Regions from separate parts of the Arthrobacter sp. Soil_C_60 genome, predicted to be linked through region 2. Evidence: riboswitches for the same ligand, from Rfam matches in the RefSeq annotation. Region 2 holds a riboswitch; each other region holds the start of a gene.
The links. Region 2 has a riboswitch for S-adenosylmethionine ahead of AC3A4M_RS12935 (MFS transporter). Riboswitches for the same ligand answer to the same signal wherever they lie in the genome.
Positions count from the first base shown of each region.

Region 1 (9,432 bases), on a different contig from region 2:
CCGGGACAAACACGATCTCGCGCGGCTTGGCGATCGGCCCGATCTGCGTCGCAACATGCGCGCGCAACTCGGCAGCAGCCGCAGCCTGCTCAACCGTCGGCTCGGCGGCCGTGGACGCGGCGATCAGCGACTTGTCCGCCGGCACCACAAACGCGGTTGCCGCGTGGCCGGTCTTCGCGTCAAACGTGGGGCAGACGCCGGCCTCCACCACCGCCGGGTGCGAGACCAGGGCGGACTCGATCTCAATGGTGGACAAGCGGTGGCCGGAAATGTTGATCACGTCATCCGTGCGGCCCAGGATCCAGGTGTCGCCGTCGTCGTCGAAACGTGCGCCGTCGCCAGCCAGGAACCAGCCCTGGTCCGCGTACTTCTCCCAGTAGGAGGTGAAGTAGCGCTCCGGGTTGCCCCATACCGTCCGCGCCATCGAGGGCCCGGTCTTGGTGACCACGATGTTGCCCTGGACGTTCGCGCCCACGCGGGCACCGGCGTCGTCGACAATGTCAGTGGCAACGCCGGGCAAGGCGCGGGTGGCGCAGCCGGGCTTGAAGGACGCGTCCGTCTGGCGCGGCGAGAGGATGGTCGCGCCGGTTTCGGACTGCCACCACGTATCCACCATGGGAACGCCGGACGCCGGATCCCCGGTCAGCGAATCGCGGCCAATCTGGGTGCGCAGCCAGCGCCATGCCTCGGGGTTCACGGCCTCGCCCACCGTGCCGCACAGGCGGATGGAGCTCAGGTCGTAGTCGGCGGGGATGCCGTCCGGGAACCAGCCCATCAGGGAGCGGACCAGGGTGGGCGCGGTGTAGTAGCTGGTCACGCCGTAGCGCTGGATGATCTCGAAGTGGCGGCCCGGATGCGGCGTGTTCGGCGTGCCCTCGAAGATGACCTGCGTGACACCGTTGGACAGCGGGCCGTAGATCTCGTAGGTATGCGCGGTGACCCAGGCCAGGTCCGCGGTGCACCAGTGGACGTCGCCGTCGCGCTGGGCCGGATCCGGGTTGCTGAACAGGTACTCGTGGCTGAAGGAGGCCTGCGTCAGGTAGCCGCCGGTGGTGTGGACCAGGCCCTTCGGCTGGCCGGTGGTGCCGGAGGTGTACATGATGAACAGCGGCGTTTCGGCGTCGAACGCCTCGGGCTCGTGGACCTCGGAGGCGGTGTCGACGACGTCGTGCCACCAGACGTCGCGGCCTTCCACCCAGTTGATGTCTGTGTGGCCGGTCCGGTTGATCACCAGGACATGCTCGATCGCGTTGTCCCCGGCAACGGCTTCATCCGCGTTGGCCTTGACCGGGACGGCCTGGCCGCGGCGGAACTGGCCGTCGGTGGTGACCAGCAGCTTGGCGCGGGTGTCCTCGACGCGGAACTTCAGTGCCTCGGAGGAGAAGCCGCCGAAGACCAGCGAGTGCACGGCGCCGATGCGGGCGCAGGCCAGCGTGATGACCACGGTCTCCACGATCACCGGCAGGTAGATGACCACGCGGTCGCCCTTGGTGATGCCCAGCGCCAGCAGCGCGTTGGCCGCCTTGGAAACCTCGCGCTGCAGATCCGCGTAGGTGACGGTGCGGCGGTCGCCCGGCTCGCCCTCGAAATGCAGGGCCACCTTGTCGCCGCGGCCGGCCTCCACATGGCGGTCGGCGCAGTTGTAGGCGGCGTTGAGCTTGCCGCCGTCGAACCAGCGCAGCTCCGGTCCGCGGCGCGCCTCGGTATCCACCGGGGTGGCGGAGTGCGCAGTGTGCCAGGGCTCGGCCCAGTCCAGGCGCCGGGCGGCCGCCTCCCAGAACGCGATGCGCTCGGTCTCGGTCTGCGGCTCGGCCCAGGCGATGGCCGGGGTCTCCGGCGCGGGGGTCTGTCCGGCGGTGGTTTCGGCTACATTTATGCCCATCGTTTTACTGCCCATTTCTCCGCGACTCCCAGGAGCGCGTCGGTTATCTTTCCAATGACGGCCAGCAGGACGATCGCCAGCAGCAACCGGTCGGTGCGGCCATTATTCTGTGAGTCCGTCAGCAGGAAGCCTAGTCCCATCGACGAAGCGATCAGTTCCGCCGCCACCAGGAACAGCCACGCCTGCGCCAGCGCGAGCCGAAGTCCGGAAAACACCGAAGGAACGACGGCGGGAAGCTGCACCGTGGTCAGCAGTTTCAGACCCTTGAGCCCGAAGGCCCGGCCGGCTTCCACCAGGTTGCGGTCCACGTGGCGCAGCGCCAGCGACACCGTGGTGAAGACGGGGAAGAAGGCGCCGATCAGGATCAGCGTGACCTTGGAGTCCTCGCCGATCTTCATCCACAGGATCAGCAACGGCACCCACGCCAGGGACGGAACCGCACGCAGGGCGCCGATCAGCGGCGCCAGCAGGACATCGGCCCAGCGGGACAGGCCCACCAAGGCACCGAACGCCAGGCCCAGAGCGGCGCCGAACGCGAAGCCGATCAGCACGCGCTGGGTCGAGATCGCAATATGCGTAGCCAGCTCGCCGCGCTGGATCAGGTCGGCCGCCGCCTCGAACACCATGGCCGGCGGCGGCAGCTGGACCACGCTGAAGAGGCCTGCGGAGGTGCTCCACTGCCAGGCCGCGATGAGCGCGGCGGGAATAAGCAGTCCAAGGAACAGGCGCGCCCAGCCATGGTCCAGTACCCCGGCCGGGGACCATCCGTTTGCCGGGGAGCGGTCCTGTGAAGGACCTGCCGGACCCGGCTGGGCTGCGCCTGCGGTTGTTACCGTCACGCCAGTAGCCTCGAGGCCTTCTTTACTGGTGGCGATAACGCTGTTGCCGGTGGCTCCAGAATTCCCAATGTGCGTCATCAGGATTCCTTGATGGCTGACGGATCAGCCTTGAGCACCAGCGAGTCTACGAGAAGCGTGTCGACGGCGTCGTCGATCTGCTTCTGGCTGGCCACGTCGCCGGTTTCGACGAAGGCCGGGCCGATCTTCTCCAGCACGGCGCGCTGCACCTCGCCCGGCGCCGGATCGACGTCGAGGTTGCTGCGCTCGGTGATCACCGTGGTGGCTACCTCGAGGTCCAGTCCGGCGACGTCGGCGAGAATCTGCGCGGTCTCTTCCGGGTTCTCGGCGGCCCAGGCACGCGCCTTCTCATACGCGTTGACCACGGTCTGCGCCAGTTCCGGCTCTTCCTCGAGGAAGGATTCGGTGGCGTTCAGGAAGCCGTAGGTGTTGAAGTCCAGGTTCCGGTAGAACAGCTCCGCGCCCTCCTGCTCGGCGCCGGCCATGATCGGATCCAGGCCGGACCACGCGTCCACAGAGCCGTTGTTCAGCGCGCTCCAGCCGTCGGCGTGCTGCAGGTTCTGCACGGTCACGTCCTCCGGGGTCAGCCCGGCTTCCTCAAGGGACTGCAGCAGGAAGAAGTACGGATCGGTGCCCTTGGTGGCGGCCACGGACTTGCCCTTGAGGTCCTCGACCTTCTCGATGCCGGACTCCTTCAGCGCCACCAGGGCGGACCACTCGGGCTGGGAATAGAGGTCGATGGTCTTGATCGGCGAACCGTTGGCGCGGGCCAGCAGGGCGGCGGAACCGGCAGTGGAGCCAACATCGACGGCGCCCGAACGCAGTGCCTCGTTGGCCTTGTTGGAACCGGCGGACTGGATCCAGTTGACCTCAACGCCGTCCTCGGCCAGCGTGGCTTCGAGCCAGCCCTTTTCCTTGATGATCAGGCTCAACGGGTTGTAAGTGGCGAAGTCGATGTTCAGGACACCGTCGCCGGCGGCCCCTGCCGCGGCGGTGGCTTCGGAATCCTCGCCGGCCACGCAGCCGGTCAGGGCCAAGGAAGCGGAGGCGGCAACGGCGGCCGCTCCGAAGAGGGAACGGCGGGAAAAGCGGCTGGCAAGCGACATGATTGATCCTTCAAAAGTAGTGCGGAACAGGAGACGATCCGCGGAACACGGGTGTAACGGGCCGCAATGGACCCGGCATAGCTCAGGAGAAAACAGGGGAGTACGACGGCGCTACCGGCCGCCGTACCAGTCGGGCAGCGTTAGTGGCCGTCGACGCCGAGGCTGGCCAGCAGGGAGCTGCGCATTCGGGCCAGCTCCACGGAACCACGGTCACGCGGGCGGTCGCCGGGGACATCGACGGTACGCACGATGGTGGCGCCGTCGTGCTCTTTGCCGGTTTCCTTGCCCAGCACGATGATCCGGTCGGCCAACTGCAGGGCCTCGTCGACGTCGTGCGTGACCAGCAGGACGGTGGTCGGTTCGGCTGTGTGGACGTCCAGCAGCAGATCCTGCATCTTGATCCGGGTCAGCGCGTCCAAAGCGCCGAACGGCTCATCGAGCAGCAGCACGCCGGGGTTGCGGGCAAGGGCGCGGGCCAGCGAGGCGCGCTGGGCCATGCCGCCGGAGACCTCGCGCGGCCGGTGCTTGGCGAACTTGTCCAGCCCCACCAGCTCCAGCAGGCGGGCGACCTTGGACTTGCCCTGTTTCGCGCTGGTGCCCGTGGGCATGCCGATGGCCACGTTGGCCTGCAGCGTGTGCCAGGGCAGCAGTCGCGGTTCCTGGAAGGCGAAGGCGCAGCGCGAATCGATGCCCTGGACCGGCGTGCCGTCAATGTCCACGGAGCCCGCGCTGGGGGCGTCGAGCCCGGCCGCGGCGCGCAGCAGCGTGGACTTGCCGCAGCCGCTGGGGCCGAGGATGGCGAGGACTTCACCGCGCCGGACGTCGAAGTTGATGTCGCGGAGCACGGTGTGGGCGGCGTTCCCGGTGCCGAAGGTGCGGCGCAGCGCGCGGAAGGAAACCGGCAATGCCGAGGCATGGTGGGCCGGGTCGACGCTGCTGGAAGAGGCCGAGCTGGAAGGGGTCGCCGGTCGCACAGACGGGATTACTGCAGTCATGAGATCACTCCATCGATCCTGGCAGTAGCACCCTACGGAGCAAGCCTTGCGGCGCAGCTTTCGCTTAGCCGTTCCCGTGGCTTGTCACCTCGTTATCGCCGGGAACCAGGGGAGGTTTCCAACGACCAGGGTTGCTGCGGCTTCATCGATCCAGGTCTCTCGGCCGCTCGGGATGGTCAACGCCAACTAAACTGCACGCAAGGCCCATCCGGCAAGGCGGCTGTAACAATCCCGCGTAATAAAGCCGGGCCGAAAAGGGCGATCACCCACCGTCTGCCGGCAGCTTGGCCGCCTAGCCCCTGTTCGGATGGGCCCAAACCGCCGTCCAGATTGCCATAACCGCCGTCCACTGTGCAGATAATGCCCTTTCCCGGCGGGCAAAAGGGCATTATCTGCACAGTCAGCGGGAGGCAGCGGTGCAGATTACCGGGGAGGCTACTTCCAGAGGCGCTTGGTGGCGAGGTCCGCGCCCTGGCCCAGCGCCTCAAGCTTGGCGATTGCGATCTGCGGGTGCACGCGTCCGCCGAGGCCGCAGTCGGTGGAGGCGATGACGTTTTCGCGGCCCACCAGCCGGGCGAAGCGCTCAATCCGGTCCGCCACCAGTTCGGGATGCTCGACGACGTTGGTCGCATGGGAGACCACGCCCGGAATGATGGACTTGCCCTCGGGCAGCTTCGTGTCTTCCCAGATGCGCCATTCGTGCTCGTGACGGACGTTGGCGGCCTCGAAGGAGTACGCGCCGGCGTTGATCTGCAGCACCGAATCGATGATGTCCGCGAACGGGATGTCGGTGGTGTGTGGGCCGTGCCAGGAGCCCCAGCAGACGTGCAGCCGGATCTGCTCCTGCGGCAGGTCGCGCAGCGCCCAGTTGGTGGCCTCGACGCGCAGCTGGATGAACTTCAGGTAGTCCTCCAGGCTGGGCTCCGGGTTGATCTGATCCCAGCTCTCCGCCAGGGACGGGTCATCGAGCTGGACCGTCAGGCCGGCGTCGATAATCGCTTTGTATTCCTCACGCATGGCATCGGCACACGCGTACAGCAGCTCTTCGTCCGTCTTGTAGTACTCGTTGGCCACGCGGGCGCAGGACCCGGGGGACAGCGCGGCCACGAAACCTTCGGACAGCCCGGCGGCGTCGAGGCCCTTCTTGAGGTTGGTCACGTCCGACTTCACCAGGTCATGCCCGGTGTAGGTCAGCGGACCGGCGATCTTCGGCTGCGTGACGGACTTGCGGTGCGCCAGGATGCCCGAGGACGGATCGTTGTAGGCGTCATTGAACTTCTGCCGGTCGCGGCGGTCCGGGAAGGATGTCAGCACAATGTTGCCGGGGGAAGAGCGGCGCACTTCGGCATCGGCCCAACGGTCCACATTGGTCGGTTCGAGTCCGCCCAGGCGCGCGAAGGAGTAGTTCCACCAGGCGCCGTAATCAACGGAACTGGCCATGGCATGCCCGTACTCGCCGTCGTTCGGTATATCGATGCCCAGGTTCCGCTGGCGAGCGACGACGTCGATCACCGAGGTTTCGAGCAGGTCCAGGAATTCCGGGGTAATTCCGTTGGCTTCCTTCGACTCGTTGGCGGCCAGCAGTTCCGGCGTGCGGGGCAACGAACCGGCGTGGGTGACGCGGATGTGGTCAGTGTTTGAGGACATGGTGGAGTTCCTTTCCATCGGTCCTGGCAGTAGCACCGTTGCCCGTGTTCAGCCTGACGGCTTGTTCAAGGGGGCGGGTTGCTGCGGCTTCATCGATCCAGGTCTCTCGGCCGCTCGGGATGGGTCCTCCCACTAAATGGCATTTCGAGTTGCCGGCGCAAGTCCGCCAACCGCGCCCCGCCATTCCCGAGTGAATGTGACGCCGGTAGGCTGGCGGCATGGCGCATCAGAATGATCCCGAAGTCATCAAGCGGCTGCTGAGCACCCCGGCACGCTGGGCCGTGGTAGGCCTCTCCAACAATCCCCGCCGCGTGGCGCTGAGCGTGTCCCGCTACATGATGGACCGGCTGGACATGGAGATCCTTCCGGTCAGCCTCAAGGGCGACGACGTCCACGGGCAAAAGGGGTACAAGAAGCTGGCGGAGATCCCGGGCGAGATCGACGTGGTGAACTGCTTTGTGAACTCGCAGAAGGTCGGCCCCGTGGTGGACCAGGCGATCGAGGTCGGCGCGAAGGCCGTGTGGCTGCAACTCGGTGTGATCGACGAAGCCGCGGCGGAACGGGCCAAGGCCGCCGGGCTGGACGTTGTCATGGACACCTGCCCGAAGATCGAGGCGCCGTACCTCGGCCTGTAGCGGTGGGCCTGTAGCCGGGCCTGTGTAGCTGCCGGGCGTAGCTGTGCCGCATTCACATAACTTCATTTTTGTTTGGGGGAGCCCGGCTCCTCGGCATACTGAACTCCAAGATCAAGAGTCCCAACGACAAGCTCTGGCTGGTTGGGCGGCAACCCTCTCCCGTAGTGGGGTGCCCCAGATGAGGATCTGGCCGTGCACAATCCGTGTCCGGCAAGTACGGCCCCCTCCCGGCTGCGTCCCCTTCTTTTGGATTGTTGCGCGCCGCAGGCAGGCGGGAGCCTCTGCCCAGGAGTACTTCATGACCGACAACGCATTCTCCAAGGCCGCCGCCAAGTACCGGCCGATCTTCGCACGAATCGCCGCCGGTGCACTGGACCGTGAACAGGCCCGGGAACTGCCGTTCGAGCAGATCGGCTGGCTGAAGGAAGCCGGCTTCGGCGCCGCGCGCATCCCCACGGAATTCGGCGGGGACGGCCTGAGCTGGGAAGAATTTACCCAGCTGCTCATCGAGCTCGCCGCCGCGGACAGCAACATTCCGCAGGCCCTGCGCTCGCACATCGCCCTGACGGAGGAACACCTCTACCACCATCACCGCGAAGACCGCAGCGTCTGGCTGCAGCGGTTCGCCAACGGTCAGCTGGCCGGCAATGCGTGGACCGAGCCCGGTGTCGGCGGCACGGGCACCGTGCTGGACGAAGCCCGCGACAAGCTGGTGCTGAACGGGCGCAAGTTCTACACCACCGGCACCATCTTCGCCGACTGGATTGATGTGACGGCCAAACGCCCGGACGGATCGGACGTCTCCGTCATCATTTCCACCAAGACCGCCGGCGTGGAGACCTTCGACGACTGGGACGGCTTCGGCCAGCGGCTCACAGGCAGCGGGACCACGGTATTCACCGACGCCGAAGTGGACCCGGCCAACGTCTCGGCCTTCGCCGACCGCTTCCCCTACCAGACGGCCCTGTACCAGCACATCCTGCTGGTCAGCCTGGCCGGCATCGCCAAGGCCGTGGTCACCGACGTTGCCGCGAACGTCCGCGAGCGGAAGCGCGTCTTCGGCCACGGCAACGCCCCGCTGGTGCGTAACGACGCCCAGATCCTGCAGGTTGTCGGCGAAATCAGCGCCAAGGCCTACGCCGCGGAAGCCACCACCCTGCGCGTGGCCCAGAGCCTCGACCGGGTCTTCGCTTCAAGATTGCAAAACGACGACGCCGAAAAGGCGGCCAACATCGCCGTCGAACTTGAATCCGGCCAGGCGCAGATTGTGCTGAGCGCTCTGGTGCCCGACGCGGCGGGAGCCCTGTTCAATGTGCTGGGTGCATCCTCGACCAGCACGGGCAAGGCGCTGGACCGGCACTGGCGCAATGCCCGCACCGTGGCCACGCACAACCCGTTCATTTACAAGTCGCGGATCGTCGGCGACTGGGAGGTCAACGCTACGGAACCGCCCTACGTCTGGACCATTGGTGTCGCCGGCGCCGATGCTGGCCGGGAAGCTGCCGGCTCGAATGCAGAAGCGAATTACGCTAAGGCCTCGAAGTGAGCATTGCCAGCCCTGCGAAAGCTGCTTCGCAAACAGAAACCGGCGCTCCTCGCCTGTCCGGCCGCCTCGGCGTCGCAAGCATCGTCTTGATCGTGGTGGCCGCCGCATCGCCGCTCGGGGTCATTGGCGGCACTGTGCCGTTGGCCATTGCCAGCGGCAACGGGGCCGGACTGCCCTTCATTTACCTGCTTGCGACGGGCATCCTCCTGCTGTTCTCCGTCGGCTTCACCACGATGACGCCGCATGTTCCCACCGCCGGTGCCTTCTACAGTTACATCGAGAAGGGGCTGGGCCGACGCGCGGGTTTGGGCGGCGCGTTCGTGGCGCTGCTGTCCTACCTGGCCTTGGAAGCCGGGGTCTATGGCCTGTTCGCACCAGCCGTGGACGAAGTGGTCCGTGCCTACGGCGGACCGGAACTGCCCTGGTGGCTCTGGGCTGCGGCGGCGTTGGTGGCCGTGGCCTGGCTGGGACACAGGAACATCGAGGTCTCCGGCAAGGTGCTGGCCGTCCTGCTGGTGGCCGAAGTGGTTATCGTCCTGGTACTTGACGCCTTCATCGTCTTCGGCGGGGGCGGCCCCGAGGGCCTGTCAACAGGATTCGTCACGCCGTCCACAGTCCTGTCCGGCGCCCCGGGCATCGCGTTGCTGTTCGCCATCCTCAGCTTCATCGGCTTCGAGGCCACCGCGATCTTCCGCGACGAAGCCCGCGATCCGGACAAGACAATTCCCCGGGCCACCTACCTGGCCTTGATCATAGTGGGCGGC
Region 1 covers NZ_JBDGKM010000003.1:207,704-217,135, forward strand. The annotation lists gene acs (acetate--CoA ligase) at 1-1,897, opposite strand, end outside; gene AC3A4M_RS07790 (ABC transporter permease) at 1,873-2,799, opposite strand; gene AC3A4M_RS07795 (aliphatic sulfonate ABC transporter substrate-binding protein) at 2,799-3,845, opposite strand; gene AC3A4M_RS07800 (ABC transporter ATP-binding protein) at 3,986-4,840, opposite strand; gene AC3A4M_RS07805 (cobalamin-independent methionine synthase II family protein) at 5,276-6,487, opposite strand; SAM riboswitch class I at 6,499-6,613, opposite strand; gene AC3A4M_RS07810 (CoA-binding protein) at 6,706-7,122, shown strand; SAM riboswitch class IV at 7,232-7,345, shown strand; gene AC3A4M_RS07815 (acyl-CoA dehydrogenase family protein) at 7,421-8,668, shown strand; gene AC3A4M_RS07820 (APC family permease) at 8,665-9,432, shown strand, end outside.
Region 1: linked by a shared signal. The riboswitch ahead of AC3A4M_RS07805 (cobalamin-independent methionine synthase II family protein) and the one ahead of AC3A4M_RS12935 (MFS transporter) in region 2 are both predicted to bind S-adenosylmethionine.

Region 2 (10,602 bases):
GAGGTCCGGGGCCGATCCGCCCCTCCGCGGCGCCCCTCCGGCGTCGTCCCTTTAAGCCCGGCAGGCCGCGGCTACGGTCCCGGTCTGCCGACCAAAATGCTGCCAGCGCTCGATACTGAACGCAGGCAAGAAAATGGAGGCCTTCCCCGCGGGGAAGGCCTCCATCAGTTGTAGCCGGGGTGTCAGTTCACGCCGAGCGATTCGCGCAGCCGTGCCACGTGGCCCTTGGCGTCCACGTTGTACTCGGCCAGGCGGACGTTGCCCTCAGGATCGACGACGACGGTGCTGCGCAGCGTGCCGGTGAACGTCTTGCCGTTGAACTCCTTCTCGCCAAACGAGCCGTAGGCCTTGGCCACCTCGTTGCCGGTGTCCGAGAGGAGCGGGAAGGTCAGTGACTCGGCCTCGGCGAAGTCCTGCAGCGCTTCGGGTTCATCCGGAGAAATGCCGACGACGTCGAAACCGGCGGCCTGCAGCGAGTTCAGGTTGTCGCGGAAATCGCAGGCTTCCGTGGTGCAGCCCGGGGTGGCGGCCTTCGGGTAGAAGTAGACCACCACATTGCGGCCGGCGTAGTCGGCCAGCGAGACCTTGCTGCCGGAGGCGTCGGGCAGCGTGAAGGACGGGGCGGGGGTTCCTGGCTGGAGTTGCGTCATGGAGCAGTCCCTTTCGTATTGCGGAAGTTCTTTATTGCATTGCGAGAACTTCTTCCAGTCTATTCTCTACGGCCCACCTTAGTCCAGAGCGACCGGGCCCAGCTCCGCCAGCAGCTCGCCGGGTCCCGGGTTGTCTTCCGCGCACTTTCCGCCGAGGTGGTTGACCACGCCCCAGACCGCATTCAGCCCCGTCGTCACGGCACCCTCGGCCCAGCCCGCCGTGAATGAGACGTCGTCCCCGGCGAGGAAGATGCCGCGCTGCCGGGCAGGCAGTTGGTCCTGCTTGAAGTGTGTGAACAACCGCTGCTGGTAGCGGTAGTGGCCGGGCAGGTTCGCCTTGAACGCGCCCATGAAGTTTGGGTCGGCCTCCCAGGAGACGGTGATCGGCTCGCCGACAATGTGCGAGGCGATATCCACGCCGGGATAGATCTGGGCCAGCGAGTGCAGCATCAGCCGGACCCGCTCGTCGGCATCGAGCGAAAGCCACTTCAGGGCGTCGTCGTTCCAGGTATAGGAGAGCAGGATGACCGCCGGCTTATCCGGCCCATTGTCCAGCAGGTAGGTGGCGCGGGGGAGCCGGTCGGTGAGCGTCATGCTGAGCACTTCGCGGCCGGTCGCCGGGTCGCGGTCCTTCCAGAACGGCCGGTCCACCATGACAAAGGTCTTGGAGGACTGCATGTAGTGGTTGCGCTCGATGGCGGTCCACACGCCCGGCTCGAAGAGCGCTTCCTCGGTGTGGATCCGGGTGGAGAGCAGCCACGTCTGGCAGGTCACCACCGCGGAGCGGTAGCTGGCACTGTGGCCCCACTTGTCCGCGATGACGATGTCGCCGTCGGGATTTTCGTCGGTGGGGGCGGCGCGGGTAATGCTTGCCACGGCACCGCGGGCGCTGCCGCGGTGGAGACTGGCCAGCGAGGTCCCGGCCGGCCAGAAGGCACAGTCCTTGGGTGCGTGGTTCCAGAGCGCTTCCGGCAGCCGCTGGGCTCCGCCGACGATGCCCCGATGCAGGTCGTCGGCGTCGGTGTAGACCACGCGCAGGATTTCCAGGATGGAGTTGGGGAAATCCGTGTCCCAGCCGCCGGTGCCGAAACCCACCTGGCCGAATGCCTCGCGGTGTTCGAATCCGGCGGCCTTGAAGGCGCGGCTGGCGGCGATGAATCCGTAGAATGTCTGCTCGTCGAACTCCGGCAGCATCGCGTTCCACAATTCCTTGATGCGGGCGGTGTCGCGTTTCCGGATAGCCTGCTGCATTTCGTCGAAAGATGCGTGCTCGCGCAGCGCCGCCTTCCACGCATCGGCCACCTCGCGGAAGAACTCCGGCAGGTCTTCGGGCTGCTCGGCGTAGTGTTTCTGCCCGCCCAGCTCGATGACAGTGCTGGTAGTGGGCCCGGACAGCGGGTTGGGGAACTCGGTGGTTTCCAGCCCGAGCTTGTCCACGTAGTGGTAGAAGGCCCTGCCGGAAACCGGGAAGCGCATGCCGCCCAGGTCCGCAACGACGTCGGGAGCCCCGGGAAACGCGGCCGTCTTCAGCCTGCCGCCGATCGCGCCGGCCTCATAGACAACCGGCTTCAGCCCCAGTTTCATCAGCTCGTACGCCGTCACCAGTCCGGACAGCCCGGCGCCCACCACGGCCACTTCCGTGCCGTGCAGGTGCTCCGGGACGGCGCCCAGCCCGGCGGGGTGGGCGAGGTAGTGGTCGTAGCTGAACGGGAAATCCGGGTTCAGCATGGTGATCGGATTCTCGTCCGCGGCGGCCGGGGCGTGGAGTTCGGTGGCCAGTGTCATGGTGCTTAGCTTTCGGTTGCTCGGGCGGGGGGAAGGGGCCGGGAATCAGCGGCCGGCTGCTGACGGTGCGGGCTCGGCGGCGGGATCCTGGGCGGAAAGGTATTCATAATCGTTGCGGCTCAGCTGCGCCACCCGGGAGTGGCGGCGGCCGTAGCCGAAGTAGGCGGCGGCGCCTACCAGCATCCACACCGCGAAGACCCACCAGGTGCTGGAACCGAGGTTCGCCATGAGGTAGATACACATGACGGTACCCAGAATCGGGGTCAGCGGATAGAACGGTACCCGGAAGGTCCGCGGCAGGTTCGGCCGGGAACGGCGGAGGTAGATCACAGAGAGGTTGACCAGCGCGAAGGCGAAGAGCGTACCGATGCTGGTGGCATCCGCCAGCTCGCCGAGCGGGACCAGTCCGGCCGTGAGCGCAACGGCGCTGCCGACGATCAACGTCCCCGCCACGGGGGTTCCGGTCCGCGGCGAGACACGGCCGAAGACCTCGGGTACCAGGCCGTCCCGAGACATGGACATCAGGATCCGCGTCTGCCCGTAGAGCACGGTGAGCACGATGCTCGCGATGGCCACCACGGCGCCGACGGCGAAGACGAGCGCCATCCACGGGTTGCCGGTCAGCTCCTGCAGGATCTGCACCAAGGCGGCTTCCGTACCGTCGAACCAGGTCCACTCGCGGGCACCGATGGCCGCGACGGCGACGAGGATATAGATGCCGGTAATGATGATCATGGACGCGATGATGGCGCGGGGCAGGTCGCGCTGCGGGTTCTTGGCTTCCTCGCCGGCGGTGGAGGCGGCGTCGAAGCCGATGTAGGAGAAGAACAGGCGTGACGCTGCCGCTGACATGCCGGCCACGCCCATCGGCATCAGGGTTTCGAAGTGGCTGGCCCGGAAGGCGGTGAAGGCGATGGCGATGAACATGAGCAGCACGGCGATCTTGATGACCACCATGACGGTGTTCACCCAGGCGCTTTCCTTGGCACCGCGCACCAGCAGGACCATCGCCAGGACAACGACGGCGATCGCCGGAAGGTTCAGCACACCGCCTTCGGCGCCGGGCGGGGCGGCAATCGCGGCCGGCAGCGCCAGGCCAAACGTCTGCAACATCTCGTTGACGTACTCGGCGGAGCCGACCGCCACCGCGGCCACGGAGACCGCGTATTCGAGGACCAAGCACCAGCCGCAGATCCAGGCGATTCCTTCACCCATCGTGGCGTACGTGTAGGAGTAGCTGGAGCCAGAGACAGGAACAGCGCCGGCCATCTCCGCGTAGGAAATCGCGGAGAGCAGCGCCGCGAAGCCTGCCACCAGGAACGAGATCCAGATGGCGGGTCCGGCCAGCGGAACCGAGGCGCCGAGGACCACGAAGATGCCGGTGCCCAGGGTGGCGCCGACGCTGATCATGGTCAGCTGCCAAACGCCGAGGCTGCGCCTCAGGCGGGGGCCGCCGGAACTGCCGTCAGCGCCGGTACCGGCCTCGTTGAGCATCTGGCCGAGCGGCTTGCGTCGCAGCAACTGGCTGCCCAGGGGCAGGCCCCGGCGCTTCGTTGCGGGAGGGGTGTCGATCATTCTCGGTTCCAATCTGGAGGCTTCTTCCGTTCCACCAGCGTGCCATGTGAGGCAGCTAACAAGCTGGGGCAAAATGACCTACACTCTTCTCGCATGAGACATTCTGCACCATCCGCCGGTGGCGGGGAGGATGTCCGGCCTGTACGGGCGGGCGCCGACCAGTTTAGCGGCAGCACGGCCGGAGCCTTCGCGGCGGTCTCGCTGGAACGCTTCCTGGACCGGCTGCCGGACACCCTGACGGTGGTCCACGACGGCCGGCAGGGCGCTACGGAACCGGCTCTGGTCCGTTGGGTCGAGCCGAGCGAGCTGGAAGATCCCGCCCCGTATCTGCTGGAGGGCGAATTCGTCCTGACCGCCGGACTCCCGTTCCTCGACGACGGCGGAACCCCCGAAGCAGTGGACCGGTACATCGAACGGCTGGTGCAGGCGAAAGTCTGCGCCCTTGGTTTCGGCATCAGCCCCTATTTCAGCAACATCCCCCAGACCCTGGCCGAGGCCTGCCGCAAGCACTCCCTGACGCTGGTCGCCATTCCGGAAGAAGTTCCCTTTGCCGCGTTGGGGCTCGAATTCGCCCGGCTGCTGGAGGCGGAGAACCTCAGGGTGCTGCGCCTGCTCTCGGAAGCAAACAGGCAGCTGATGCGCGCAGTGCTGACCCCGCGGCCCGAGGCCGAACTGCTGGAGGCCCTGGTGCGGAACGTCCCGGTGTGGGCAGTGCTGGTCGGCGCCAACCGGCGCGTCCGCTCCCGCGCCGTCCCCGCGCCGCTGCAAGACGGCGTGCCCGAGGCGGTGGAACTGGAACCGATGCTGGCCCGGCTCTTCGCCGGCAGCGGACCGCGGGTCGAACTGGAAAGCTTTGACGCGCCCGGGGCCCGGCGGGTGGTGGGGTATCCGCTCCGCAGCACCCGGGACGCCAACCTGGGTGCCCTGGTTGTCGGTGCGGCGAACCCGCTGGAACCGGTAGAGAGGAACATTGTCGAGACCGCCGTCGGGCTGCTGGAAGCCTTGCTGCGTCAACGTACTGTCGGCTCCCTGGCACCCAGCCAACTGGCAACGGCACTGCTGCTGCACCCGGAAACAACGACGGCGGGGTCCCGGCACTCGCAGGCGGTCGGCAGGCTGGTGGCGCAAAGCGTGTCCGCGCCGCGCCATGCTGAACTCCGTGTGGTGCAGGGCTTCCGGGCGGGCGGGCCGGCTCTGGAACCAGCGGAAAAAGCGGGCGTCTCGCACGGGACAGGAGGCGAGGACCCGGTCCGCGGACTGCTGCAGTGGCGGCGGATCTTCGACACGAAGCTGGTGGAAAGCACCGACTACGGTTTCGCTGCCATCACCAGGCTCCGGGTGGACGACGCGGTGGTGGCGGAGGTGGAGAAACTCGGCTGGCACCTTGTCATCTCCGATACGGCCGAACTGCCGGAGCTTCCCGAGGCCTACCGGCTGGCCACGTCGCTGCGGCAGCAGGCACAGGTTGCCGGGCGCAGTGTCAGGGCGGACCAGATCGAGTTCTCGGTCACTGGCCTGCTGGGCCCGGAGGCCGGGGCGATGCTGTTCAACCGGAGCTTCAGTCCACTGCGGCAGCTGGAGCCGGAGCGCGCCTCCGCCCTGCTGGCGGTGCTGCGGGCGTGGCTGGAGGCGAACGGCAGTTGGGATGGCTCGGCCAAGGCGCTGGGCCTGCACCGCAATAGTGTCCGGCGGCAGATCGGCCAGGTGGGCGAGCTGCTGGGCCGGGATCTGGCCGACGCGCAGACACGGGCCGAACTCCTGATCGCGCTGAACTACAGCCCGCCTGACATGTTGCCTGGCACGGAATAGCCAGTTTCATTATTGGAAGGACGTCTACGAAGAGGTCGTTGAAGAGTTCAGCAGCTCCCTCGTTGCCATCACCCCCCGCGATCCAACCAATCTCAAGACCTACCTGAGCCCGCTGTCCTCAGAAGCGGCCGCTGACAACCTGGCTTACACCTGCGGAGACGCGAGGGCCGCCGGGCGGAAACTCGCGCCGTGATGGTCGTCGGCTAAGCGCGGCCCTTTGCCTAGCACAGTTTCGCGGAATGTTTGTCCTTCAGGGGTTTCGGGCAGTAGGCCGCGGCGGCGTAGTTCGGGGGAGACCAGGCGGACAAAGTCTTCCTGATCGGCGGGGCGGACCGCGCAGGAAATGTTGAAGCCATCGATATCGGCCTCGACCATCCAGCGTTCCAGTTCGTCCGCCACGGTCTCGGGGGCGCCGACGATCACCGGTCCGCGTCCGCCGATGCTGACGAACCGGGCGAGTTCTCTCGGGGTCCAGACGCGCGTAGGGTCCAGTTTGGTGAACGAGGCAAGCGCGGACTGTTGGGCGTCGGACTGAATGTATTCCAATGGGCTGTCCAGGTCGATATTTTTCATATCGACTCCCGTCCAGCCGCTGAATAGTGCCAGGGCGGCCTCTGGGTCCACATATTGGGTGTAGTCCTCGAGTTTGGCTTGGGCTGCGGCGTCGGTTTCTGCCACGATGACGGTGGCCAGGGCGAAGACCTTCACGGATTCGGCCGCGCGGCCGCGCGAAGCGAGTTCGCCCCGGACTGTATCCACCCAGCCGCGGACGATGTCCGTGGAGTAGCCGTTGAAGAAGATGGCCTCGGCGTGGTTGGCGGCGAAGGCCTGTCCCCGCGGGGAGGCGCCGGCCTGGAACAGCAGCGGGGTGCGCTGTGGTGATGGTTGGACCAGGGCAGGACCGGGGACCTTGAAGTGTTCGCCGTCGTGGCCGATCCCGCGGACCTTGTCGGGGTCCACGAATACACCGGTTTCGGGGTCGGCTGTCACGGCGTCGTCGTCCATCGAACCTTCCCAGAGCTTATAGACCACGTCCATGTACTCCTCCGCCCGGTCATAACGTTCGTCGTGGGGAATCTGTTTGGTCAGTCCCAGATTGCGGGCGGCGGACTCATGGTAGGAGGTGACGATGTTCCAACCGACCCGCCCGCCGGTGAGGTGGTCCAGCGTGCCGAACCGGCGGGCCAGCAGGTAGGGCTGTTCGTAGGTGACCGAGGCGGTGATGCCGAAGCCGATGCGGCTGGTGGCGGCGGCCAGGGCGCTGACGATGAGCGTGGGGTCTAACAGCGGGTACTGCACGCCTCCGCGCATTGCTTCGTCAGCATTGCCGCCGTAGGTGTCGTACTGGCCAAGGACATCGGCCAGGAAGATGCCGGTAAACCCGCCGGATTCCAGGGTCTTTGCCAGATCAGTCCAGTAGGACAGTTCGGTGTATCGGCGGATTTGATCATCGGGGTGTCGCCACAGTCCGGGCGATTGGTGCACGGGCACCAACATTTCAAAGGCATTGAGCAGGATCTGCTTGGTCACGAGATCTCCTCGAAAGTGTCGGTGGTGGTGGTGTCCTGGGCGTAGTCTCCGGCCGGGTCCTTGGCGGCAAGGGCGGCCGCAAATGACAGACCCGCCAGAAGGGTGATGTAGGCGCAGATCAGCCACGGCTCATTACCGCCGAATATCAGAAGAGAGGCAGCGATCACCGGGGTTAGTCCTCCGGAGAGCACGGTGCCGACCTGCACGCCGAGGGAGATCCCGGTGTAGCGCAGGTGGACCGGGAACTGTTCGGCCAACCACGCCGCCTGGGGGCCGTAAATCGAATCGTGCAGGACATTCATGCCGAGGATCATCAGCAGCGGCAGCAGGAGCAGGGAGCCGTGGTCCAGGAACCAGAAGAACGGCCAGATGAAAACCGCAATTCCGACGATGGCGGCGATGGCGATGCGCCGGCGCCCCCACCGGTCGGACAACCAGCCCCAGACCGGACCGGATACGAGACCGAGGGCGGAACCGATGAGGACGGCGGTGACCCCCGATACCGGATCATCCCGCCGGGCGGCGATGTAACCGATTCCGTACACGGTAAGAATGGCGAACAGGGCAGGCTGTGCCATCCGCAATCCCATAGTGACCAACAGTGCGCGCTTATGGTGGCGCAGTACCTGCCAAACCGGTGCCTGCGCGGTCTTGTTATCGGATTTAAGCTGCCGGAAGCTGGGGGAGTCCTCCACCCCGACCCGGATGTAAAGTCCGACGACGACCAGTACCGCGCTGACGAGGAACGGGATCCGCCAGCCGTAGTTTTGAAACTGTTCGGATGTGGTCAGTGCCTGAGTGAGGGCGAAAGCGCCGGTGGCCAGCAGCATACCGGCAGCAGAACCGACCTGGGTGAAACTGCCGAAGAATCCCCGCAAGTGCCGTGGCGCATGCTCCACCGATAGCAGCGCTGATCCACCCCATTCGGCCCCGGCAGCCAAGCCCTGGAGCAGGCGCAAAGTGACAAGTCCGATAACGGCGAGGGTGCCGATGCTTTCGTAATTCGGCAGCAGTCCGATAGCGGTCGAGGCGACTCCCATGGTCATCAACGAAATGACCAGCAGGGATTTACGCCCTATCCGATCGCCCAGATGGCCGGCAATGATGCCGCCGACCGGTCGGGCGATAAACCCGACCGCAAAAGTTGCGAACGCTGCGAGTGTTCCCGCGAGGGCGGAGCCGGAGGGAAAAAACTGGACATTGAAGACCAGCGCCGCAGCGGTGCCGTAGAGATAGAAGTCGTACCACTCGATAGTGGTGCCCACGAAGGCAGAGGTCAGGACCCGTTTCTTGTCCCTGATACGGATCGGGCCAACGGTCTGCGATGAGACGGTCGTAGCAGCTTCCTGAATGGACATGGATAACCCTTGCACTGACGGGGCGCAGCTGGGAAAACGAGGCGCCATACTTGCCCGCACAGGTCCGTGCCGGGCCGAATCCTCACCTGGGGCACCCCACTACAGCGAGAGGGTTGCCGTCCAACAAACCAGGGTTTGACGTTGGAACTCTTGATTCTGAACACCGACCCTAAGGGGTCAGGGCGCCGTTGCCAAGGGACGGACGTCATCCGCAGTCATCTTTCGGTCCTGTTCCTTCGCACCCACACGGTTCCGTCCGGGGACTGCAGGAACCGAACGCCTCGCGGATCAGTCTCAGTTTCCAGAGCGAGACCACGGGCAGCCAGTAGGTAAAGCCTTCACACCAATGCCTGCCGAGCGCTTGTCCTGGTCGCACGGACAGGCCATTCGACTCACAGTCCGGCGGTACAGCCTTCGCATTGGCCGTCGTACTCCGAGGTCCCTCCAGGGCTGTACACGGCTGCGGCAAACCTGGTCACCTTATTCCGCCGGCGCTGACGCCCGTCGTGAGAGGAGGGCGATGGTCCCGTCCCACTCATCGGCGACAAGGCCCGCCCTGACGAACTTTTCGTCAGCCTCGGCGCGGTCCGAACCCAAGCCGGTACGCCGGTCGCCCGGGCGGCCAGCCATAGTGCTCAGGCCGCTTCGACATGAGCATTATAAAGAGACTCTTTGGGGCTGATGGGTAGGCGGTCAATCAACCGTCCCAACGAACGTACCCGGGGTGGAAGACGCTGGGCGATCGACCTGTTTTCCGCGCTCACGCCTCGACACATTGCTCGACGTCGCCGTCGATGTTGAAACCGAGTCCTCCCGGCACGGAATCGAGGAGCTTTCGGGTGTAGGGGTGGGACGGCGAGGCGTAGACCTGATCGATGGCACCGTATTCCACCAGATCGCCATGGTAGAGCACGGCGACTTCGTCGCTGACATGGCGCACTACTGCGAGGTCGTGCGAGATGAACAACATGGTCAGTCCCAGATCGCGGCGCAATTCGTCCAGGAGGTTGAGGATGTCGGCCTGCGTTGTCAGGTCCAGGGCGGAAGTGACTTCATCGGCGATGATGAGCTCCGGTCGGACGGCAAGTGCCCGGGCGATGGCGATACGCTGCCGCTGGCCGCCGGAGAACTCGTGCGGGTAGCGCTCCGCCGCTTCTGTCGGCATGGAGACGCGGTCCAGCCAGCTCGCAATCTCGGTGGCGTGGCGGCGTGGGTTGCCGCCGCGGGGATCGATTGCTTCGGCGAGGGTCTGGCCAATGGTCCGCCGCGGGTTCAACGATGAGTAGGGGTCCTGCGGAATCAGCTGGACTTGGCGGCGCAGCCGTCGTAGTCCGACGCCTTTCAGCCCCTTTGTCACTGTGCCGTCGAAGCGGATGGTTCCGCTGGTTGGCAGCAGGTCTCCGACGAGCGTTTTGGCGAGTGTGGATTTGCCCGAGCCGGATTCGCCGACCAATCCGACCGTCTGGCCACGGCGCACTGTGAGGGTTACGTTGTTGAGGATGCGTGCCCGGGTGGCGCCGGAGCCCAGTTCGACGCTGATGTCGTCGATCTCGAGCAGGCGGCCGCGGGTGGGTCCACCAATGGTTTCCACTCCCGTGATGGTGGGTAAGGACCTGTTGTCCATCGTCGTCGTTCCTTTCATAGCGCCGCTCCATGCGTGTCCGAGTGCGCCGCCGTCCAGCGTGCACCGACGAGTGCCCGGCGCTCCCCGGCCATGCTGGGAGTGGCCGCCAGCAGCGCCTTGGTGTAAGGGTGTGTTGCCTGGCCTTCTTTGAGCTGGCGTCCGCTCAGGCGTTCAAGGATGCGACCGCCGTGCATCACCAGGACTTCGTCGCATAGTTCCTGGACCACACCGATGTCGTGCGAGATGAACAGCAGGGCGGTCCCGCGTTCGC
Region 2 covers NZ_JBDGKM010000005.1:170,055-180,656, forward strand. The annotation lists gene allB (allantoinase AllB) at 1-2, shown strand, start outside; gene bcp (thioredoxin-dependent thiol peroxidase) at 183-650, opposite strand; gene AC3A4M_RS12915 (flavin monoamine oxidase family protein) at 729-2,435, opposite strand; gene AC3A4M_RS12920 (amino acid permease) at 2,481-4,010, opposite strand; gene AC3A4M_RS12925 (PucR family transcriptional regulator ligand-binding domain-containing protein) at 4,104-5,819, shown strand; gene AC3A4M_RS12930 (LLM class flavin-dependent oxidoreductase) at 5,964-7,349, opposite strand; gene AC3A4M_RS12935 (MFS transporter) at 7,346-8,707, opposite strand; SAM riboswitch class IV at 8,749-8,863, opposite strand; gene AC3A4M_RS12940 (ABC transporter ATP-binding protein) at 9,468-10,331, opposite strand; gene AC3A4M_RS12945 (dipeptide/oligopeptide/nickel ABC transporter permease/ATP-binding protein) at 10,346-10,602, opposite strand, start outside.

Region 3 (10,602 bases), on a different contig from region 2:
GATGCGCGCAGAAATGTGCAATCCTTCGGCAAGGATGCCCGCAAGAACGCTAGCACCCTGAGCAAGGACGCCCGCAAGCAGTTGCAGAAGGCTGAGCGGACCGTGCGGGCGGCTGCCTCCGATGTGGTGGGTTCCTAGTTTTCATGACTGAGCAAGCAAGCGCCGGCAGCAACAGCACTCACTGGTCCGCACCTTTCGCCCCGGGGCCGGTCGATGCCACCGTATACGTACCGGCCTCGAAATCCCTGACCAACCGCTACCTCGTGCTCGCGGCTTTGGCGGACGGCCCGTCGCGCCTGCGGGCTCCGCTGCACTCGCGTGATTCGGTTCTCATGATCGATGCGCTGCGTGCGCTCGGGGCCCGCGTCGAGGAAACGCCGGGCGAGGGCCGGTTCGGTCCCGACCTGCTGGTCACGCCTATTGAACAGGACAGGGAGCTGGGCGAGACGCAAGTGGATTGCGGGCTGGCCGGTACGGTGATGCGCTTCGTGCCGCCTCTGGCAGCATTGTGCACTGGAACTGTGACCTTCGACGGCGATCCCCAGGCGAGGAAGCGGCCGATGGGCAGCACGATCGACGCGCTACGCGGCCTCGGCGTCCGGCTGGAGGACGGCGGAAACCGCTCGCTGCCGTTCACGCTGGCCGCTTCCGGCGGCGTCGACGGCGGGCATCTGGTCATCGACGCCGGAGCCTCCTCCCAGTTCGTCTCGGCGCTGCTGCTGGTCGGCGCCAGATTCGGCAACGGGCTCCACCTCGAACATTCCGGCCAGAGCGTCCCTAGCCTGGACCACGTTGCCATGACCGTGGCGGTACTGCGCAGCGTCGGGGTGGAGGTAGACGATTCCCGGCAGAACCACTGGGTGGTCCGGCCCGGACTGATCAAGGCTTTCGACGTCACCGTCGAACAGGACCTTTCCAATGCCGGCCCCTTCCTCGCGGCGGCCCTGGCCACGAAGGGAACGGTTCGGATCCCGGGCTGGCCGGCGGAAACCACGCAGGTGGGTGACAAATGGCGCAGCATCCTGGCGCAACTCGGCGCCACCGTCAGCTACGAGAACGGCACCCTCACCGTGACCGGCGGAGCAGAGATCACCGGGGCGCAGCTCGCCGACACCAGCGAACTTGCCCCCACCACGGCGGCGCTCTGCGCCCTGGCCGGCAGCGAATCCAGGCTCACCGGAATTGCCCATCTGCGCGGACATGAAACCGACCGGCTGGCGGCTCTGGTCGCGGAAATCAATGCCTTGGGCGGCGACGCCGAAGAAACCGAGGACGGGCTGATCATCCGTCCGAGGCCGCTGCACGGCGGGGTTTTCCATTCATATGAGGACCACCGGATGGCTACTGCCGGAGCCATTATCGGGCTGGCGGTCGAGGGCGTGGAAGTCGAAGACATCGGCACCACGGCCAAGACCATGCCCGAGTTCCCGCGGCTATGGCAGGACCTGTTCGAGACTTCCGCCCGCCAGTCCGAGGCGGGAGCGGTCTAAGGTGGTGCGCGGCAACCGTACGTGGGATGAATCCGATGTCCGCATCCGTCCCAACAAGCGCGGCTCGCGTCCGCGTACCAAGGAACGGCCGGCCCACGAAGACGCGGTCATCGGGCGGATCATCACCGTGGACCGCGGCCGCTACACCGCGGTGGTCGATGAAGACACTGCCCAGGAACGCGTGGTTGTCGCCGCCCGTGCCCGGGAGCTTCGCCGCAGCCCGGTGGTAGCCGGCGACTTCGTAGCGCTCGTCGGCGACATTACGGGCGAGCCGGACTCTTTGGCCCGGCTGGTCCGGATCGAGGAACGACGGACGCTGTTGCGGCGCAGCGCCGACGATACCGACCCGGTGGAGCGGGTAGTCGTGGCCAATGCGGACCAACTGGTCATCGTGGTGGCCGCCGCCAACCCGGAGCCGCGCACCGGTTTTATCGACCGTGCCTTGGTAGCAGCGTACGACGCCGGGATCAGCCCGCTGCTGTGCGTCACCAAAGCGGACGTCAAGGATCCTGAAGAACTGCTCTCCAACTACCGGCACCTCGATCTGCCCGTCATCGTCAGCCGGACCGCTGGCACGGAGGGCTTTGGAATTGATGCACGGTCCGCCGACGGGCTTTCGGCCCGTCTCGACCGTGACGCCGTGGCCGAGCTGAAAGGCTATCTGGACGGGATGGTCAGCGTCATGCTCGGCCATTCCGGTGTCGGCAAGTCCACCATGGTCAATGCGCTCACGGGTGCGGAACGCGCCACGGGCGGCGTCAACGCCGTGACCGGGCGGGGACGGCATACTTCCTCCTCGGCGCTGGCCCTGAAGCTGACCGATGCCCCGGCCGGCAGTTGGATCATCGACACGCCCGGCATCCGTTCTTTTGGACTCGCCCATGTGGACCCGGACCGGATCATTTCCGCCTTTCCCGACCTGGAGCCCGGCACGGCCGATTGCGAGCGCGGCTGCAAGCACGACGACCACGCCGTCAACTGCGGCGTGGACGCGTGGGTGGCTTCCGGGCAGGCCGGCGAATCAGGCCCGGCGCGGCTGGCGTCGCTGCGTCGTTTGCTGGGAACCGAAGAACGCGCCCAAGCTAAGGAACTGGGGTTCCAGTAGCACCGCCGTCGTCGGTCGGGGACTTCACATCCCGCATCCGGCCACCGAATAAGGATAAGTTGAAGCCTATGACCCGTGACGTTCAAAGCTATAACGATGATCTGCGCCTGGCCCATGTGATGGCCGATTCCGTGGATTCGCAGACCATGGCCCGCTTCAAGGCGCTGGACCTGAAAATCGAGACCAAGCCGGATCTCACCCCTGTCACGGATGCTGACCGCGCCGCCGAAGAGGCCATCCGCGGCCAACTCTCCCGGGCCCGGCCGCGCGACGCGGTGCTTGGCGAGGAGTACGGCAGCAGCGGCCACGGCTCCCGCCGCTGGATCATCGACCCCATCGACGGCACAAAGAACTTCGTCCGCGGGGTGCCGGTCTGGGCTACCTTGATCGCGCTGGTGGACGAAGACCGGCCCGTGGTCGGCCTGGTCAGTGCCCCCGCTTTGGGCAAGCGCTGGTGGGCCGCGACCGGAACCGGTGCCTACATGGGACGTTCGCTGTCCGCGGCCACCCGGCTCCGGGTCTCCGATGTCAACCGGCTCGAGGACGCGTCCCTCTCCTATTCCAGCCTCACCGGCTGGCAGGAACGGGGCAACTTCCCGGAGTTCCTCGGCCTCACCGAATCCGTCTGGCGCACCCGTGCCTACGGGGACTTCTGGTCGTACTGCATGGTGGCCGAGGGCGCCGTCGACATTGCCTGCGAACCGGAACTCAACCTCTATGACATGGCGGCACTGGTGCCGATCGTGACGGAGGCCGGCGGACGGTTCAGTTCGCTCGAGGGCGAGGACGGCCCCTTTGGCGGCAACGCGCTGGCCACGAACGGCACGCTGCACGACGAGGTGCTCTACCGGCTCAATCCCCAGTTGCGCGGCCAGCGTCCGGCCGCACACCCGGAGGATGCGCCCTTGCCGGAAACCGCTCCGGAGGCCTCTGTGGAGGCGGACGGCCTGCGCTGACGCTGCCTTTGTGACGAATTACGACGGCGGCCGTCCCCACTCCGGGGATGGTCGCCTTTTCGTTCCCGTAACAAAGGTGCGGCCGCTCCCGCCGGACAATAATCTCGATGGCAGGTCACGAGTGCCAGCGCTAAACCCCGGTTTGCTGGCCGGCAACCCTCCTAACGCGGCGGGGTGCCCCGGGTGACGACCTGGCCGTGCCTGACTGGTTCGGCAAGCGCGGATCCGCTCTGCCATGCGCACGGATCCCTCACCAGATGAGGTCATATGAGCACCACTGTTATCGATTCCGCCCTTTCCCCCGAGCTGCTGGCAGCGGAACAACCGTTCCAGGAAGTTACCGGCGCAGAACTCGCCGCTCCCCTGCTGGACGGCGGCACCATCCGCTACGCCAACTTGGACTACGCCGCGTCGGCACCCGCGCTGGCTTCCGTCACCGCCTATCTGGAGCAGTTGCTCCCCTACTACGCCAGCGTCCACCGCGGTGCCGGGTACGCATCCCAGGTCTCCACCTCCGTCTATGAGCATTCACGCGACGTTCTGCGTTCTTTTGTGGGCGGGCGGACCGATGACCTGGTCATCTTCACCCGCAACACCACCGATTCCCTGAACCTGCTCGCCGGCTGCGTCCCTGCCGGCGGCGAAGTACTGTACCTGGACATCGAACACCACGCCAACCTGCTGCCCTGGCAGGCGGTACCGCACCGCAGCGTGGTGGCCCGGCCGAGTGTTGCAGGCACGCTCGAGGCCATCGAGGCCGAACTGGCAGGTGGCCAGGTGGCACTCGTGGCCATCACCGGAGCGTCGAATGTTACCGGCGAGATCTTCCCGATCGCCGAAACCGCGCGGCTTGCCCACCGGTATGGGGCAAGGGTAGTGGTGGATGCTGCGCAGCTCGCCCCGCACCGGCGCCTCGACATTGCCCGGGACAACATTGACTATGTGGTCCTCTCCGGACACAAGCTCTATGCCCCGTTCGGTGCGGGAGCGATCATCGGCCGGGCCGACTGGCTCGATTCCGGCACACCGCATCTGGCTGGCGGCGGCGCGGTGAAACAGGTCCGGCTGGACGGCGTGGTCTGGACAACCGGGCCGGCCCGGCACGAAGCCGGCTCTCCCAATGTGCTCGGTGCTGCCACCCTGGCCCGGGCCGCGGAGCACATTGCGCAGCTGGATGAGGAAGCGTGGCAGCAGCATGAGTCCGTGCTGCGTGGGTATCTCATCGAGCGGCTGGAGGCGGTGGACTCGGTCACCGTGCACCGGATTTTCAGCGGCGAGGCCAGCCCGCTGGATGCCATCGGCGTCGTAAATTTTTCGGTGGCCGGATACGACGCTGGCCTCGTGGCCGCGTATCTTTCGGCAGAGCACGGCGTCGGCGTGCGGGACGGGAAGTTCTGCGCCCATCCCTTGCTCAACCGCCTCGGGCTGCCGTCCGGTTCGCTGCGTGCCAGCTTCGGGCTGGGTTCCCGCTTGGAAGACGCGGCCCGGCTAGCGGACGGAGTGGCAGCGCTGGTCCGTGACGGCCTGCGCCACGACTACGTCGTGGAGAGCGGTCGCTGGGTGCCGGCGGTGGAAACACGGGCCTTCCCCGAGTGGGCACCGGTGACGCCGGGAACCGCCGGTGCGGCGCCGTGCTCCTAGGGCTAGGAACGTATCCCTGCGCGCCGGATGGGGCATGATCTAATTGACCCGTCGTTGCGAAGCCGCCGGTGCAACGGCACGGGCGGCTGGCGGCGTCAATGACAGGTCAATGAGAGGCCCCTGACCGAGAGCAGAGGGTGCACGAGGAGTGTGGCAGTGGTTCGCGGCGGACCCCGGATGGACGACGAACGGCGCCGGGAGTTCGGCAGCAGCTTCCAGCAGGGTGGCGCGCATTATGACCGGGTCCGTCCCGGCTACCCGGATGACGCCGTCGATTGGCTGGTGCCGCCGTCGGCACGGGACGCCGCGGATGTAGGCGCCGGTACCGGAAAATATACGGCCGCGTTGCTCGCCCGGGGCCTGCGGGTGACCGCCGTGGATCCCTCGGCCGACATGCTGGAACAATTGGCAACCAACTATCCCGCGGCCCGGATCCTGCTGGGGACGGCCGAACATACCGGCATCGCCGATTGCGCCGTCGATCTGGTGACCGTGGCGCAGGCCTGGCATTGGGTGGATCAGGCAGCGGCCAGCGCGGAGGCTGCCCGGATCCTGAGGCCCGGGGGAACGCTGGGCTTGATCTGGAACCAGCTCGATGTCTCCATTCCGTGGGTCCACCGGCTCTCCCGGATCATGCATGCCGGTGACGTTTACAGGCCGGACTTCCGCCCCTTCATCGGGCCTGAGTTCATCGGGCCTGAGGGCCATGAAACCCACTGGGCCGATCCGCTGACGCCCGCCGACTTGCTGGAACTGGTCAAGTCGCGCAGTTACTACCTGCGGGCGAGCGAACAGACGCGCGCAAAAGTCCTGGCCAATCTGGACTGGTACCTGCATGAACATCTGGGCCACGACAGGGAAGAGAATATCCAGCTCCCCTACCTGACCCTGACGTGGCGCGCTGTGAAGGCCGACCGCTAGGTTCGAGGGCTTCGGCGTCAACATTCCGTGCCGCTCCGAGCGGTAACGAGCAGAAATTTTAGCCACACCCTATTATTCCGGCGCCCCTTTACGATAAATTTAGGCATGCCGAAAAAACTGTGGTCCGTGCTGGCCGTCTTGACGATGGGTATGCTGACGGCCTGCGGTCCCGTGGGCAACGGTTCGGCGGCCGTACCGGAGCCGTCCGACGAGCGCCCCATGGTGTTGACCACCTTCACAGTGCTTGCAGACCTGGTGCGCCAAGTGGCCGGCGAGCATGTGCGGGTGGAATCAATCACCAAAGTGGGCGCGGAGATCCACGGCTACCAGCCCACTCCTTCGGATCTGGTCGGCGCCCAGGAAGCGGACCTGATTCTCGATAACGGACTGGGCCTGGAGCGTTGGTTCGCCCGGTTTGTGACGGCGGTACGGGCCCCGCACGCAGTCCTGTCGGAGGGGATTGACCCGGTGGATATTCGCTCCGGAAACTACGAGGGCAAGCCCAATCCGCATGCCTGGATGTCGCCGGAGGCCGCCAAGCTCTATGTCGACAACACTGTCGTCGCCCTAAGCGAACTGGATCCGGCGCATGCCGCGGACTTCCGTGCCAATGGCGAGCAGTACAAGGACCAACTGGACGGTGTCATGCAGGAACTGAAGGACGCCTTCCAGGACAGCGACGCCGTTGCTGCCCTGGTTACCTGCGAGGGCGCTTTCTCCTATCTGGCCAGGGACGCCGGCCTGAAGGAAGCTTTCCTGTGGCCGGTGAACTCCGATGCCGAAGGCACCCCGCGGCAGATCAAAGACACCATCGCCTTTGTGCAGCAGAACCAGGTTCCGGCCGTGTTCTGCGAATCCACAGTAAATCCCGGCGCGATGGAACAGGTTGCCGCTGCGACCGGCGCCGAGCTCGTCACCCCGCTCTACGTCGATTCGCTGTCCGGTCCCGAAGGCCCGGTGCCGAGCCACCTGGACCTTATCCGGCATGACATCGCACTAATCAAAGAAGGACTCGCCTCATGAGTGTGCATGAACTTCCCACCGGCGCCGACGCCATTACCGTGAGGTCGCTGCATGTGGCGTACAACGAGGTCATAGCCCTGGATGGCGTCACGTTGACTGTCCGGCCGCAGACCATTTGCGGGCTGATCGGCGTCAACGGCTCCGGCAAGTCCACACTGTTCAAGTCCCTCATGGGCCTCGTCCAGCCGACCAACGGCGACGTGCGGCTGTTCGGCGTCGAACCCAAGGACGCGCGGAAGCTCAACGTCGTCTCCTACGTGCCGCAGTCCGAGGATGTGGACTGGACGTTTCCCGTGTCCGTCCGCGACGTCGTCATGATGGGCCGCTATGGCCGGTTGGGACGTGCACGCCGTCCGCATCGCGCCGACCGGGAAGCTGTGGCGGCAGCACTGGAACGTGTTGGCCTGTCGGAGCTCCAGCACCGGCAGATCGGCGAGCTCTCGGGCGGTCAGCGGAAGCGGGCCTTCGTGGCGCGGGGAATCGCGCAGGATGCAGGCCTGCTGTTGCTCGATGAGCCGTTCGCCGGCGTCGACAAGGGCTCCGAAGGGGCCCTGATCTCCCTGTTCAAGGAGCTGCGGAACGAAGGCCGGACCGTACTGGTCTCGACCCATGACCTGGCCGGCATCCCCCAGCTCTGCGACGAAGCCGTCCTGCTCCACCAGCGGGTGCTCGCCCATGGCAAACCCGAGGCGGTCCTGACCAACGAGAACCTCGCCCGGGCTTTCGGTACAGCCCTGGCCACCGCCCCGGAAGGAGCGCATCATGGACGTCATTAATTGGGTGCTGGAGCCGCTGCAGTACGGCTTCTTGACCCGCGCGCTGCTGGTGACACTGGCGGCGGCTGTGGTCTCGGCTGTACTGTCCTGCTGGCTGATCCTGATGGGCTGGTCCCTCATGGGCGACGCCGTATCCCACGCAGTGCTGCCCGGCGTCGCGCTGGCGTACATTGTCGGCCTGCCGTTCTCGCTGGGCGCCTTCATCTTCGGCGCGGGTGCCGTAGCGTTGATCGGCGCCGTCCGGTCCACCACGAAACTCAAAGCGGATACGGCCATCGGCGTCGTTTTTACCGGGTTATTCGCACTGGGTCTGGCTATCATCTCCAAGACTCCGAGCCAGACGGATCTGCAGCACATCCTGTTCGGCAATGTCCTCGGCGTGAACACCGCCGAACTGCTCCAGGTGCTCGTTTTGGGCGCGATCACCCTGGCCGTGCTGCTCTACAAGCGGCGTGACCTGACGCTGCTCGCGTTCGACCGGATCCATGCCCACGCCATCGGGCTGAACACGCGCTGGCTTTCCGCCCTGATGCTGGGCCTGCTGGCACTGACCGTTGTGGTGGGCCTGCAAGCGGTGGGCATTATCCTGATGGTGGCCATGCTGATCACGCCCGGCGCCACGGCATTCCTGTTGACCCGCCGCTTCGATACGATGCTGCTGATCGCAGCGTCGATAACCGCATCGGCCGCAGTCGCCGGCATCTACGCCAGCTACTATCTGGACATTTCCACCGGAGCCTCCGTGGTCCTGGCCCAGTCCGTGGTCTTCGTCGCCGTCTACCTGTTCTCCCGGCGGAACGGGGTAGTCTGGCAATTGCAGCGGCGGCGCAGCGCCAGGCGCCGGGTCTCCGAACAACCGAGCATCCCCACGTCCGTCTAGAGAACAAGATGCCTCCCAACAAACACAGTCCCGCCCTGAGCAGCGGCTCCGCCAGTGTTCAGGACTACGTCAAGGTGATCTACTCATTCACCGAGTGGCAGGACGAACCGATCAGCTCGTCCCAGCTGGCCAACAGGCTGGGCGTCGCCAACTCCTCGGTATCGGAGATGGTACGTAAGCTCGTCGAGCTTGGCCTCGCCATCCACGAACCGTACAGCGCCGTGGAGCTGAGCGACGAGGGCCGCCGGCTCGCTCTGGCCATGGTCCGCCGGCACCGGTTGCTGGAGACCTTCCTGGTCCAGGAACTCGACTATGCCTGGGACGAGGTCCACGACGAGGCCGAACTGCTCGAACACACCGTTTCGGACACGTTCATCGAACGGCTGTCCGCCAAACTCGGCTACCCCGACCGTGATCCGCACGGCGATCCGATTCCGGATGCGCACGGCGCCGTAGACATCCCGCAGGCACACCAACTCGCCAGCCTGGATGCGGGCCATACGGGCCGGATCACCCGCATCAGCGACGCGAACCCCGAACTCCTAAGGTTCCTCAGCGCTGAGGACATCGGCCTGGATGACCATGTGGAGGTCATCGGCCGCAAGCCCTTCGGCGGCCCTCTGGTAGTCCGCGTCGCCACCGCCGGGCGCAACCGGGAGCTGGATCTGGGTGACGAGGCCGCATCGGCACTGTGGGTTTTCAGCGACAAACCCCACGCTGGCTGCGCCCTCATCACATGAGAACGACGCCGGCGACGCGCCTTGGGCGGCTGGGAAAGCCTCCGCTGCCGCCCGCCACCGTCTGGACAGCTGTGGCCGTCGGCGGACTGCTCGGCACCGAGGCGCGCTTCGGCCTGGGGCTGCTATTTCCTGAAGACGGCGGCGGTGTTCCGTGGACCACGCTGGCGATCAATGTCACAGGCAGTCTCCTGCTGGGGATAGTCACCGCCTTCTGGACGGAACGACCGGGGGCTCCGGCGTGGCTCCACGCCGGCCTTGGCCCCGGCCTGTTAGGTTCCTTCACGACGTTTTCGGCGGTCACTATCGCCATCGAGCAGCTCGCCGCTACCGGACGTCATAATGTTTGGCTGGCGTATCTGGGACTGTCTCTCGCCGCCGGGCTCGCCGCGGCCGTGGCCGGTTTGGTGCTCGGCCGAGTGCTCGCGAGTCGCTTGGTGGGCTCAACGGACGGACAGTCGTGACCGCTCTGGCCGCATTGCTGGTGGGTGTCTTCGGCATGGCAGGGGCGCTGGCCAGGTTCGCGGCGGATATCCTGTTCAGCCGGGCCGCTGACTCCGGGACCGCCCGGATGGCCTGGCCGTGGTCAACCTTGCTGGTCAACGTAACCGGTTCGCTCATCATCGGGCTGACCGCTTCAACGGCCACGCAGAGTTCGTTGGCGGAGCCATGGAGTACGGCGGTGGCGACGGGACTGGCCGGCGGCCTGACCACGTTCAGCTCCTGGACGGTTGCCACCGCCAGACTGTGGGCAGAACGGCGGCCTGTTGCCGCCGTCGTCAATCTTGCGGCAAATCTGGTGCTGGGCCTGGTAGCGGCCGCGCTGGGAGTGCTGCTGCTCCGATGAGGGGGCTGTCATCAGCACACTGACAATTTGGGTAAGCTCAGGTTTGTCCGCTTCAGCCAAGGGAAGGGCGTTTAATGGCAACGCTGGGAATTGAGGAAGAGTACCTGCTGCTCAATCCGGCCACGGGACTGCCCGAGGCGGTCGCAGACAAGGTGGCCCAGAACCTGGAGTCCCTGCAAGTTGCCCGCGGCGACATCCAGCGGGAGCTGCTCAATTGCCAGATCGA
Region 3 covers NZ_JBDGKM010000001.1:558,733-569,334, reverse strand. The annotation lists gene AC3A4M_RS02760 (DoxX family protein) at 1-138, shown strand, start outside; gene aroA (3-phosphoshikimate 1-carboxyvinyltransferase) at 144-1,490, shown strand; gene rsgA (ribosome small subunit-dependent GTPase A) at 1,492-2,595, shown strand; gene hisN (histidinol-phosphatase) at 2,664-3,551, shown strand; SAM riboswitch class IV at 3,665-3,777, shown strand; gene AC3A4M_RS02740 (aminotransferase class V-fold PLP-dependent enzyme) at 3,819-5,192, shown strand; gene AC3A4M_RS02735 (class I SAM-dependent methyltransferase) at 5,349-6,113, shown strand; gene AC3A4M_RS02730 (metal ABC transporter substrate-binding protein) at 6,219-7,136, shown strand; gene AC3A4M_RS02725 (metal ABC transporter ATP-binding protein) at 7,133-7,912, shown strand; gene AC3A4M_RS02720 (metal ABC transporter permease) at 7,899-8,792, shown strand; gene AC3A4M_RS02715 (metal-dependent transcriptional regulator) at 8,801-9,532, shown strand; gene AC3A4M_RS02710 (fluoride efflux transporter FluC) at 9,529-9,993, shown strand; gene AC3A4M_RS02705 (fluoride efflux transporter FluC) at 9,990-10,376, shown strand; gene AC3A4M_RS02700 (carboxylate-amine ligase) at 10,451-10,602, shown strand, end outside.
Region 3: linked by a shared signal. The riboswitch ahead of AC3A4M_RS02740 (aminotransferase class V-fold PLP-dependent enzyme) and the one ahead of AC3A4M_RS12935 (MFS transporter) in region 2 are both predicted to bind S-adenosylmethionine.